DNA from 4 places in the Lysinibacillus sp. FSL K6-4013 genome. Region 3 is predicted to be linked to each of the others. Evidence: predicted binding sites of a transcription regulator. Region 3 holds the regulator's gene; each other region holds the start of a gene.
The links. The regulator LexA, encoded in region 3, represses DNA repair genes until DNA is damaged. The targets are predictions, from matches to a motif close to CGAACATATGTTCG.
Positions count from the first base shown of each region.

Region 1 (3,218 bases), 540 kb from region 3:
AGCTCACGGATAATTTCAATACGTTCTAGTGTCTTAATTTCTGAATGTAAATATTCAACTTTTAAGCCCATTTCCTTCAGGTAAGCCGTTAAATCCTCAGACATTTTCTTCGTTAGCGTTGTCACTAAAACTCGCTCATCACGCGCAATTCGATCTTGTATTTCATCAATTAAATTATCGATTTGCCCTTCGATAGGACGTACATCAATTAATGGATCTAATAATCCAGTTGGTCGGATAATTTGCTCTACCATTTCTGGTGTATGCTCCAGCTCATATGGACCTGGTGTGGCTGATACATAAATGGCTTGATGTACACGGTTTTCATACTCTTCAAAACGTAATGGACGATTATCTAAAGCAGATGGCAAGCGGAAGCCGTGTTCCACGAGCACACCTTTACGCGCTTGGTCACCATTGTACATTCCTCGAACCTGTGGGAGTGTTACGTGACTTTCATCGACCACAAGCAAAAAGTCATCAGGGAAGTAATCTAGCAAAGTATATGGAGTGGCCCCTGCCTCACGCAATGTTAAATGACGTGAATAGTTTTCAATCCCAGAGCAAAAGCCCATTTCACGCATCATCTCTAAATCATAACGTGTACGTTGTTCTAAACGCTGTGCCTCTAGTAATTTATCTTCTGATCGTAATAATGCAAGTCGTTCCTCTAATTCTTTTTCAATGTTTTCAATTGCTTTTCGCATTTTTTCTTCTCGTGTAACGAAGTGGGATGCTGGGAAAATAGCAACATGCTCTCGATCCGATAAAATCTCTCCAGTTAGTGCATCTACTTCACGAATGCGATCAATTTCATCACCGAAAAATTCCACCCGAATACAATGCTCATCACGAGAGGCTGGGAAAATTTCCACTACATCTCCACGTACCCGAAATGTTCCGCGAGTAAAACTAACATCATTACGCTCATACTGAACGTCTACAAGCTTGCGCAGTAGCTGATTACGTTCAATTTCCATACCTGTACGAATGGAAACAACCATTTCTCGATATTCTTCGGGAGAACCTAAACCATAAATGCAGGACACAGATGCAATAATAATGACATCCTCACGCTCAAACAATGCAGAGGTAGCAGAGTGACGCAGCTTATCAATTTCATCGTTAATGCTAGAGTCTTTTTCTATATAGGTATCTGTCTGCGGTACATAAGCTTCTGGTTGGTAGTAATCATAGTAGCTGACAAAATATTCAACGGCGTTATTTGGGAAGAACTCTTTAAATTCACTATATAGCTGGCCAGCTAACGTTTTATTGTGTGCCATGATTAGTGTTGGTTTTTTGACTTGCTGGATGACATTCGAAATGGTAAACGTCTTACCTGTTCCAGTAGCACCAAGCAATGTTTGATGACGTTTGCCTGCTTTCACACCCTCCACTAATTCCGCAATGGCCTGTGGCTGATCCCCGTTAGGCTGATATGGCGCTTGTAAATCAAATGTTTGCACTCATGTCCCCATCCTTTCCTTCCAATTTGTACATATATTTTAGCATAGCGATATTAAAATTTCGAACATTTAACGAACGAATGTTTGTAAAAAATTTTTTCATCTCTAAAATTTTTAATACATAACATGGCGTTCAATTTAACTTTTTACTCTTATAATAGCCGTTTTATCAAGTTTTCAAGCTTTATTTATGGATGAGATTTCCTGTTTTGCTTTATGTGCAGCTCACACTCTCTCAGGAGCCGGGCTATGTACTTTTAGAGCGACTCTCACTTTTTTATAAACAGCGTCTCAAACTTTTTAAATGACTTTCCCCATTCTATAAGCAAGATCACTTCTTCTAACCAAAACATACAATCTTCACATCCTCTGCAAATATTTTCAAAAGCAAAAAAATCCCACTCTCCAATAGATATGGAGAGCGGGTTCGTCAACATGATTCATCTTCTGTTTGGTGTAAGGAAGTTAGTTCGGATGCGTATTGATAAAATGCGTTTTCATCTTTTTCATCGAGTGCTCTATCTATCAGAACCATGAGCTGCTCTTGCCGATGCATACGCTGGATACGATTTAAAAATAAATCTAAATAAATCTCGTTTAATAATTTCTCTGCCTCATCAACTTTTTTCGACTGACCAACGGCTTTCAGAAAATCTGTATACGAATAATATTTATCCAACGATCTCACCTCGATCCTTTTCTAAATTATATGAAAATTGAAATTAAAAAGCAATGCTTACGATTCGAAAATATCTTGGATTAGCTATTAATCAATTGATATTTAGAGCAAATTCTCTAGGCATTTCGTGCTTTTCTCAACGATTTTCAACTATTTCATTTAATTTAAGAAAGTCATATTCTGTTTTACACTACCGTTATAACTAGAAAAAAGGAGGCACTCCCTATATGACAACTAACTTTGTAAACGGCTACTTAATTTCATTCAATACTTATTTGCTGCAACCTATTCAGCATGACTCCAAAGTCTTCACGCACGTGATTGATAAGCATAATGAGCTGATTGTTACACGCAAACCGATGCATGTCCTTCGAAAATCCTGTCTCTCATTAGGATCAACTTATGAAGCCGCAAAACAATCGGCTAAACGTTTTTTCGGCAATCAACACAAGCTACCAATCGTCGTGGCCTTTGATTATGGTTATCCCTGTATTTTTTTGCCAACTTATTCACCCAGCTCCATTCACAATATATGGATAGGGCTTCATGCAATTATTAATATTACTCCTAGTGAATTGGGGTGTATTGTAACGTTAAAAAATGATAAACAAATCGAACTACCTATTCGTTATGCTTCCATTAGTAAACAATTTCTTAACGCATCTATGCTGTATAAATATTACATGAATGAACGAAAACAGCTGAGCCAAGATGCACCCTATCATCCACCCTTTTAACAAAAATTCCCCAAGAGCATCTCACTCTTGGGGAATCTGGGTATTAATTTATTTTTGAACGTAAATAGGCATTAATAAATGGATCTAAATCGCCATCCATCACAGCACCCACATTACCTGTTTCTTCATTTGTACGATGATCCTTCACCATCGAGTATGGGTGGAAGACATACGAACGAATTTGGGAGCCCCAGCCTATTTCTTTTTGCTCACCGCGTATTTCATCTAATTGTGCCTGCTGTTTATCAAGTTCTAGTTGATATAGCTTCCCTTTTAACATCGTCATCGCTTTTTCACGGTTTTTAATCTGGGAGCGCTCAGCTTGACATTGTA
Region 1 covers NZ_CP152031.1:779,623-782,840, reverse strand. The annotation lists gene uvrB (excinuclease ABC subunit UvrB) at 1-1,469, opposite strand, end outside; gene MHB39_RS03680 (IDEAL domain-containing protein) at 1,900-2,148, opposite strand; gene MHB39_RS03675 (competence protein ComK) at 2,376-2,885, shown strand; one part of gene prfB (peptide chain release factor 2) at 2,929-3,218, opposite strand, start outside.
Region 1: a site for LexA is predicted at 1,543-1,556, ahead of uvrB (excinuclease ABC subunit UvrB). Genes of this name have one in related genera too.

Region 2 (3,218 bases), 1.9 Mb from region 3:
ATGAGCACTTCTGACAACAATTTCAGCAAGTGATTGGTCATCGTAATATTCTAGGCGCAGCAACACACCAAAGCGATCTCTTAGAGGAGCTGATAAGGCACCCGCTCTTGTCGTTGCACCTACAAGGGTAAAGGGAGGTAAATCAAGTCGTACAGAACGTGCTTCAGGACCCTTCCCTACCACAATATCTAAACAGAAGTCTTCCATTGCTGGATATAATACTTCTTCAATAGCACGGGGAAGTCGATGAATTTCATCAATAAATAAAACATCCCCTGGCTCTAGTGAACTTAAAATAGCTGCCAAATCTCCTGGACGCTCAATCGCAGGGCCACTTGTCATCCGTACGTTGACATTCATCTCATTCGCAATAACAGCAGCTAAGGTCGTTTTACCAAGTCCTGGAGGTCCGTATAACAACACATGATCTAAACTTTCTTGGCGAAGCTTTGCTGCTTCAATGAATATTTGTAAGTTTTCCTTTACTTTATGTTGCCCAATATACTGTGCTAATTTTTGAGGACGTAAAGATAACTCAAACTGCTCATCATAGCTACCTGCCTCACTTGCCATCATACGTTCAGACATGTACCTTCCCTCCTTTCCTTATTTTAGTTTTAGCAGTAGTTGCAATGCTTGTTTCATAAAGGCATCTGTCGTTTCTAGTTTGTCGTTATCTTCTAGCTGTGGTTTAATTTTTTCGAGCTCTTTTTCAGAATAGCCAAGTGCCATTAAGGCAAGTAAGGCTTCTTCTAATTCATGTTTATAAGCATTCACACCAAACAAAGGTAACTCATCTTCTGCACTAGGTAACTCCAATGTATCTAATAATGAACCAAGCTTGCCTTTCAAATCGAGGATCATTTGACGTGCTGTTTTTTTACCAACTCCGGGGAACTTCACTAAAAATGCTTCGTCCTCCCGTTCAATTGCGCTAATAACCTGCTGTGGATTCCCTGTCGCTAAAATAGCTAATGCGCCCTTTGGTCCTATACCCGACACTAAAATAAGCTTACGGAATAACTCACGCTGATCTAAATTAGGGAAACCATATAAAACTTGTGCATCCTCTCGCACATGCAAATGAACATATATCTGTTGTTCAAGGGCAGATGTCCGAAAAGCAAACGGATTGGGCGTATTAAGTTGCCAACCAATCCCCTGTTGTTCTAGCACAATAAATTCAGGCGTAATACGAGTAATTTGTCCTTTTAAATAATCATACATCTATAATCCCTCACAATCATCGTCTTCGATTATAGCATATAGCGAACGAATGCTCGACAAAAAGTAGCGCCGAAACGCCGTTCGCAGACAAAAATGACCGCCAATTGACGGTCATTTCTTGACAAATCTATCAATATCGTACCACAGTTTTGGCCAATAGGTGAGGGCTCGTTTTGTAAATGGCACTAAATAATCTAAAAATACTAGCTGCTGCTCGAGTGGTAAATCTATAGCAAACAGCCATTCTCGTAATAACTCATTCGGATATTTCAAGCGATGAAGCTTTCTTTTATCTAGTCTTTTCAGCTCAGGTAACTCTGCAAAAATCTTTCCAAGATCATAATCTACAGCAGGCAACACACGATGTAACCATAAAATATACTCGTCATCCGCTTCACCAAGGTGTGCTAAATCAAAATCAATTAAACGTAATTGTCCATCAGAGCACCATAAAAAATTATGATGGACTACATCCCCATGCAATAGCGTAATCTCTTTTTCAGGTGCATCTTCCAATGCAATCAATTGTAATGATTTATCACTATAATGCAGTATTTGATCAATTTCTTCTTTTGTTAAAAATGTTCGAAATTCATTTCTTCTACTTTTAAAACGCATATGACGCATTTGCCATTTTAAAAGCTGTGAGTAGGTATGCAAGCCTGGCATTCGCTGCCAAGCAATTTTTTTATGTGTGTCGTGTAAAGCAATTAATAGTCTTAGAGATTCCTTACGATCTTTTTTATGTGCGAAGTTAGCACCGTGGCTTCCTTCTTGCCACATTTGCACAATTAACTGCTCATCATCGCTCTGAACTAAAGGTAAGATTAACGAAGGCTCCATACGTCCTAATTGGCGATGAATGGTTTTTACCTTCTCTGCAATTTCCACTTGCTTTGCACGTTTGACAAAATAATTTTTCGATTGATACTTATATTTCCAAATATTTGGCTTTACTTCTTCTACAATATACGCTTTTTCACCATCGATAAGGCGTCATCCCGCCTGGGAAATAATGCGGTGACATCCAAGGACCTGCTGCTGATGGGCATGGTGGTGGACAATGTGTCGGACATGGTGGTGGCGGGCAATGACAAGGGTCCATTTGCCAATTTGGCATCATCATTGGTTGTGTGCCACAGCCACAAGATTGACCCATGTTCATATCAGGCATCATCATTGGTTGTGTGCCACAACCACAGGATTGCCCCATATTCATATCGGGCATCATATCCATTTGTGGCTTTTGGTGATCTTGCGTATGGAAGAATGGTGATGTGGACTCTAAAAAGTCTTCCATTCCACCTACTTTATGATCTGGCATGTCATAGGACATTGGCTGCTGTGGCATCGTATAATGCTCAACCTGCGGCTGCATTGGCATCGGCCACCACATCTGATGATAGATTGGCTGATGGCAACTTGAACAATGTGGTACGGCAGGCATTTGTGGCATGATATGCATTGGTGGATGTGGTGCTGGTTGTGGCATTGGCATTGGCTTTGGTTTAGCTACAGGCGGTGGTGGCGGTGTAGGTGCTGGCGGTGGTGGTGGCTGTATTTGTACAGGTGGTGTTGTAACATTTTGCTCCATTTGTGGCATCACCAATTGCTGGTGCCAATTCATTTCCACAGGCTGCGGTACCCACATCGGCTGTTGTGGCATCTGCATTGGCATTGGCATCGGTATTGGTATCGGTATCATTTGTGGTTCTGGCATTGGCATAGGAGCTGGTGGTGGCGGTACAATTGGCGGTGGTGGTGGCATTGGTCGCTGTACCTCTTTTTTAGGACTTTCCTTTGGTGTCTCCTTATGCACTTGTGTTTCCTTTTTCGGCATTTCTTTATGTGAATCTCTATGCGGCTCTTTGTTTATTTTTTCAGGCAATATAATTTCCATGCCTGGAACAATATAATCTGGGTTGGCAAGATGGACATTGAGCCGCTTCAAATCTTCAAACGAAATGCCGTACTCTTTCGCAATCTTCCAC
Region 2 covers NZ_CP152031.1:3,247,180-3,250,397, forward strand. The annotation lists gene ruvB (Holliday junction branch migration DNA helicase RuvB) at 1-588, opposite strand, end outside; gene ruvA (Holliday junction branch migration protein RuvA) at 607-1,227, opposite strand; gene MHB39_RS16065 (phosphotransferase) at 1,339-2,217, opposite strand; gene MHB39_RS16070 (LysM domain-containing protein) at 2,207-3,218, opposite strand, start outside.
Region 2: a site for LexA is predicted at 1,270-1,283, ahead of ruvA (Holliday junction branch migration protein RuvA). Genes of this name have one in related genera too.

Region 3 (3,218 bases):
CTACCGGAGGGAGAAGGCTGTCTATCTGTAAATCGACCTGTTCCTGGTTTTGTGCCGAGATATGAGAGGATTAAAGTCAAAGCTTACGACATTGATGGACATGAAATCATTGTACAGTTACAGGGCTATGGGGCCATCGTTGTACAACATGAAATCGATCATTTAAATGGCATCATGTTTTATGACCGAATAAATAAAGAGCACCCTTTCCAACTGCCTAAAAATGTTATTATCGAGAGCTTTTCTTCCTCTCAGTAGTTTTTTACAAAAAAAATTAGCAGGAATATTATTTTCCTGCTAATCTTTCTTGGTGCTCTTGGAAACGACGATGGACAGTCGCCTTACTTACCTCAAAGCCTAACCCTCTAAGCGTTATAGAAATTTCTTCAAAGGTAAATCCACGTTTGCGTAGCTTTACAATTTCATCTACAGGTAGATCTTTACGCTCCTGCCCCTGCGGATTACCTCTGTTGGATAAATTATTTTCAGGACGATAGCCGTTTTCTACAGCACGTCGCATACCTCGTCGTATTTTAGCATTATGAATTCTACGCTGATATTCCTCTACAATCGCTAAAATTTCTAGCAGCATCGTGTCCATTTCATTTAATTGAACTGGGCCAGCATCACGCATAGAAAAAACATCCGTTGCTGATTTTTGTAATAAATGCAATACAGCCATTCTTGCATTGCCTCGTCCTAAACGAGTTTCATCTTGTACAAAAAGGGCATTAATGTTTTTATCTTTTATGAAATCAAGCATTTCTAGTAAGCCTGCACGTTCTACATCATAACCACTATGCTGATCTTTAAACACGCCCTTCACCGCATAGCCTTGCTCCTTAGCATAGCGCAGCAACTCTTCCTGTTGACGCTCTAATGAGGAGCTTTGTGTTTCTTTTTCAGTACTTACGCGACAATAGACAACAGCCGACAGTTGATTATTTATCATTGTTCATTTCTCGCAATTTCGATAGTATTGATGGGACTGGCTTGATCACTCACTACAGGAATAACTAGAGATTTTCCCGCTACAATTTTAATATCTGCTAGTTCATTTTCCGTTTTTACAAGCTTTATCCAATCATCAGTACTCATTTTACCACGATATTGCTCCGCTAACGACCACAAGCTATCCCCATGTTCGATTTGGATTTCTGCGTAACTAACTTTTCCTGGATCAGTAATGTAAAGGTATGCTGCAAATAGTAGGCAAGCTCCTAATAAAATTGAGATATGTGTGTTTTTCTTAAACCATGTCATAATCATTACCCCTTTTTAAGAATGTTTGTTCGGAATGTATGTTCTCATAATAAAGCGAACAAACGTTTTTGTCAAACACTTTTCGAACCTATGTTTGCATACATGTTCGCATTCTGTTATACTATCAAATAAGAAGATTGATTTTAGAAAAAAGAGGTGAGCACTCATGAAAAAAGTTTCGAAAAGACAAGAGGATATTTTAGCTTTCATTAAGGAAGAGGTACGAGCTAAGGGATATCCGCCATCAGTACGTGAAATTGGTGAAGCAGTTGGACTTGCTTCCAGTTCAACTGTTCATGGACATTTAGCTCGATTAGAACAAAAAGGCTTTATTCGTCGAGATCCAACAAAGCCACGCGCAATTGAAATTTTAGAGCCTGAAGAATCCATCCAAAAGCAACAGGTGATCCATGTCCCACTTGTCGGGAAGGTTACAGCTGGTTCTCCAATTACAGCAATTGAAAACATTGAAGAATACTTCCCATTACCCGATACGTACGGCACAAGTGAAGATCAATTGTTCATGCTAGAAATTATGGGAGAATCAATGATTGAAGCCGGAATTTTAGATGGAGATTTAGTCATTGTAAAACAAAAGGCAACAGCTAATAACGGGGATATTGTTGTAGCTATGACAGCTGAGGATGAAGCAACTGTAAAACGCTTCTTTAAAGAGAAAAATCATTTCCGTTTACAGCCTGAAAATTCTTCTATGGAACCTATTATTGTCGATCAAGTTTCTATTTTAGGACAAGTTGTAGGTCTTTACAGACGAGTACATTAACTATTAAAACAGGTTTTGAGGATTATGTTCCTTCTAAGAGCATGTATCCTCTTTTTTACGCAAAAAAAGAATCCACAGACGATTGGATTCTTTGTACAATGCCCTCTAAGCTTCCTTCTTAAATTTTAAGCTAGCTTCAACAAAGGCTGAAAATAGCTTTTGAGCACTCTCATCTCCTGCTATGGCTAGTTCCTCAGGATGCCACTGAACAGCCAAGCAAAATGGCATTTCCTCATGAACTACAGCTTCGATAATACCGTCATTTGATTTTGCCGCTACTTTTAATTTTTCAGCTAATACATTCACCGCTTGATGATGGAATGAATTCACTGCTATCTTCTCTTGTTCAACGATAGTCGCTAATAAATTATCAGCAATAATCTGTACAGTGTGGGTAGCTACAGCTCTACCTGATTGCTGCATATGTTGGAGTAATTTAGTGCTAAAATGATCACTATCAATATCCTGATATAAGGTACCACCTAATGCAACATTTAGTATTTGAATCCCTCGACAAATCCCGAAAATAGGCATCTTTCGTTGGAATGCGGCTTCAATTATTGCTAACTCCACTGTATCACGCGCGGGATGAATTTTTCCAAGTTTTAATGAAGGCTCAGCCCCGAACAGAAATGGGTGCACGTCATGACCCCCGGATAATAATAAACCATCTGTAAGGGCTAAAATCTGGGCTGCCTCTTCTTCTACTCCAATTGGAATAATCAGTGGAATTCCACCAGCATCAATAATACTTTTGCTGTAAGCAGCATTTAATCGAGAGGATAAATCATCCTCCACAAAGGCTGTAATACCAATAATCGGTTTCACTTGCTTCCCTCCACATTCTTGAAGATTGAACAATTACCAAAAGCCTAAATACCAATTGATTAATAGATCGCCATAGAAATAAACAATGACTGCGGCCAATGCAATAGATGGCCCAAATGGAATGGGTGTTTTTCTCCCTTGTTTGTTCTTCGATAAAACGGTAATCCCGACAATCATACCAATCACTGCAGCTAAAAAAAGCGTTAATAGTGTATCAATCGTACCCAGAACGAGACCAATTAAAAAGAATAATTTAATATCGCCTCCACCCATGCCACCGTTAGATAGCACAGCAATGATATATAATATGCCAAAACCGACGACAGCACCCACAAGAGAGTCC
Region 3 covers NZ_CP152031.1:1,315,351-1,318,568, reverse strand. The annotation lists gene def (peptide deformylase) at 1-258, shown strand, start outside; gene MHB39_RS06220 (recombinase family protein) at 287-952, opposite strand; gene MHB39_RS06215 (LysM peptidoglycan-binding domain-containing protein) at 949-1,263, opposite strand; gene lexA (transcriptional repressor LexA) at 1,430-2,047, shown strand; gene MHB39_RS06205 (gamma-glutamyl-gamma-aminobutyrate hydrolase family protein) at 2,153-2,875, opposite strand; gene MHB39_RS06200 (prepilin peptidase) at 2,909-3,218, opposite strand, start outside.

Region 4 (3,218 bases), 1.9 Mb from region 3:
ATGACAGCGCCACCCTTTAAGCCTAATTGCCATTTCGCAGATAGCATTGCTGCAATTTCTTCTGGCGTATCTAACTGGAAGTTTACATCGAATCCACTTTGACGTGTGTAGAACGCTGGTAATTCATCCGTACCATAACCAACCACTGGCACACCTTTTGTTTCAAGATATTCTAATGTAAGACCGATGTCTAAAATAGATTTTGCACCTGCACAGATAACGGCAACATTTGTTTGAGCTAATTCTTCTAGGTCAGCAGAGACATCCATTGTTGTTTCTGCCCCGCGGTGTACACCACCAATACCACCTGTAACAAAGATTTCAATACCTGCAAGCTCTGCACAGATCATTGTCGCTGCAACTGTTGTAGCACCTAATTTTTTCGTTGCTAGTAAGTAGCCTAAGTCACGACGTGAAGCTTTTGCAACACCTTGAGCATTACCGAACATTTCTAGTTCTTCATCTGATAGACCAATTTTAATTTTTCCATCAATTAATGCAATTGTTGCTGGGACTGCACCATTATCGCGAATAATTTGCTCAACTTCACGCGCAGTTTGCACGTTTTGTGGGTATGGCATACCGTGTGAAATAATTGTTGATTCTAACGCAACGATTGGTAGACCTTTTGCTTGTCCTGCTTTTACTTCTTCTGATAATACGATGAATTCTTTCATGTTGTTATTCCTCCATTTCATTTTTCAACAAATCTACTGATAATTCAGGTCTTACTGTATAAGGAGATGCCAATGTATTTTTTGCATTGGTTAATCCAGCATCAATACATGTCTCAAAAGATTGTCCAGTCAGCCAGCTGTGAATGACAGCGCTAACAAAGGCATCTCCTGCTCCTGTCACATCTTCAATTTTGTCAATCACTTTAGCGGCAACATGACAAGGGGCAATCGTTGTAGATGCTGCATAAACGCCCTTGCTACCAGCCGTGATAATGACATGCTCCGCACCTAATTGTAGGAGCTGTTGTAAAGCTTTTTCATAATGGGTAGCGTTTTCAATTTTATGTCCAACAATCGTTTCCGCTTCATCTGTGTTACAAATAAACCAAGTTACGCCTTGTAATGTTTCAGGTAGTCGATTCATTTTTGGCGAAGATACTGGCACAATGACAAGTGGAATATCACGAGCAAGGGCTACTTGCTGGATATACGCCACTGTTTCTTTTGGACAGTTTAAATCCAAAATAAAACAGCCCGCGTTTACAAGCATTGTTTCATGTTTTTTCAACAAGCTCGGTAACAGAAGGTCGTAAACTTCCATATTTGCTACAGCTAGTGCTAGCTCACCCTGTTCATCCATGATGGCAGTATAAGAACCTGTGGAAGCCTCTGCAAGCTGCTCTACATAACGTAGATTCATAAAGGATTCCGAAGCCTCTTGGATCACTTGCCAATCAGCATCCTTACCTGCCGTTGTCAGTAACGTCACTTGGTGGTTTAATCTGCCTAAGTTTTCAGCAATATTTCGACCAACGCCACCTACACTAAAGGAAGAACTGGCAGGGTTAGATGTTCCAAATTGAACATTGCCCTTGACATGGAATTTGCGGTCTAAATTAGCTCCACCGATGCAAATAATTTCATTTTCTTCGGGTAATATATAAGCACGACCTACAATTTTTCCTTGCTTCGTTAAACTAGACACTAAATTAGCAAGCACAGGACGCGACAGATTCATTGCATCTGCCATTTCTTGCTGAGACATAAACGGATTCTGGCGAATTAAAGCAAGCACCGCCTGTTCTCTTTCATTCATAGCATCACCTTTTATTATATTTGTTTATATTATAAACTTTTGTTTGTGTTATGTCAAAAGATTCTTTATTAAAAAAGTTGAACCTCATCTTACTGAGGTTCAACTTTTTTTGTTTATGCTTGCTGAGGTGTTTGTTTTTTAACAATGATGACGAATAAACTGGCCATTGCACAAAACATTCCTGCAAGAAAAAAAGCCCATGTATAAGAGTTAAAAAATTTATAAATTAACCCTCCACCATACGCTGCAACCGCCGCTCCTGCTTGATGTGAAGCAAATATCCACCCATAGATAATACTGCTTTTTTGCATACCAAAAATTTGTCGTGTAATACTGATGGTTGGTGGCACTGTAGCAATCCAATCTAGTCCGTAAAAGATCGTGAAAATCGTTAATAAAACAAATGATCCTTGTGCAAGTGCATAAGGGAGCAATAATAGAGATGCGCCTCTTAACAGGTAATACCAAAACAATAACCACCGATTATCGAAGCGATCAGACAACCAGCCTGACGCAGTTGTACCTAATAAATTAAAAATGCCCATAAAAGAAAGGAATGATGCGGCAGTGACTAAAGGAACGCCAAAGCTAATACAATAAGAAACAAAATGAGTACCAATTAATCCGCTTGTCGATAGCCCACAAATAAAAAAGCTACCTGCTAAGAGCCAAAATGCTTTAACCTTAATCGCCTCAAATAAACCTTTAAAAGCCATAGCTATTGGATTCTTCTTTTGCTGTATTTGTTGTTCCTCTATAGCCTCCTCTTGTCCATAAGGAGTTAACCCCATATCCTGAGGTCTATTTTTTATAAAAAGCGCAATCATGAAAAACATTATGATACTAAGGAGTAGCATTAATGTGATAGCCCATCGCCAAGAATAGTGTTCAATAATGACAGCTAGAACTGGTAATAAAATTAACTGGCCCGTGGCTGTACTTGCCGTTAAAATACCAACCGCTAATCCTCTGCGTTTTACAAACCAATGATTCGCAACATATGGGCTAAGGACAGTTAAAAAAAGACTTGCTCCAAGACCAATAATGCCCCCCCAAATAACGATTAGCTGCCAGGATTCACTCATCAAAAATGTTAAAGTCATTCCTAATACTAAAGTTGCCATAGCACCTAGCATCATTTTCTTTAGGCCAATGACTTCAAGCAACGCAGCCATAAATGGTCCAGATATGCCATATAAAAACAAACTTACAGCAAAAGCTAAAGCAATGGTTGAACGATCCCAGTGAAATTCTTTTTCAAGAGGGTCGATAAACACGCCAGATGATGACATTGTAATTCCTGCGACAATTATCGAGAAAAATGTGACGATTAAAATAAACCAACTATAATGAACACGCTTCACCTCAACACCTTCTTTTCTTTGATAGACTACAAAACATGTATATACATGTTTAAGTCTACTTATTTCATTTATATGTATATA
Region 4 covers NZ_CP152031.1:3,222,726-3,225,943, forward strand. The annotation lists gene MHB39_RS15950 (pseudouridine-5'-phosphate glycosidase) at 1-677, opposite strand, end outside; gene MHB39_RS15955 (carbohydrate kinase) at 682-1,773, opposite strand; gene MHB39_RS15960 (MFS transporter) at 1,887-3,137, opposite strand.
Region 4: a site for LexA is predicted at 1,806-1,819, ahead of MHB39_RS15955 (carbohydrate kinase). Genes of this name have one in related genera too.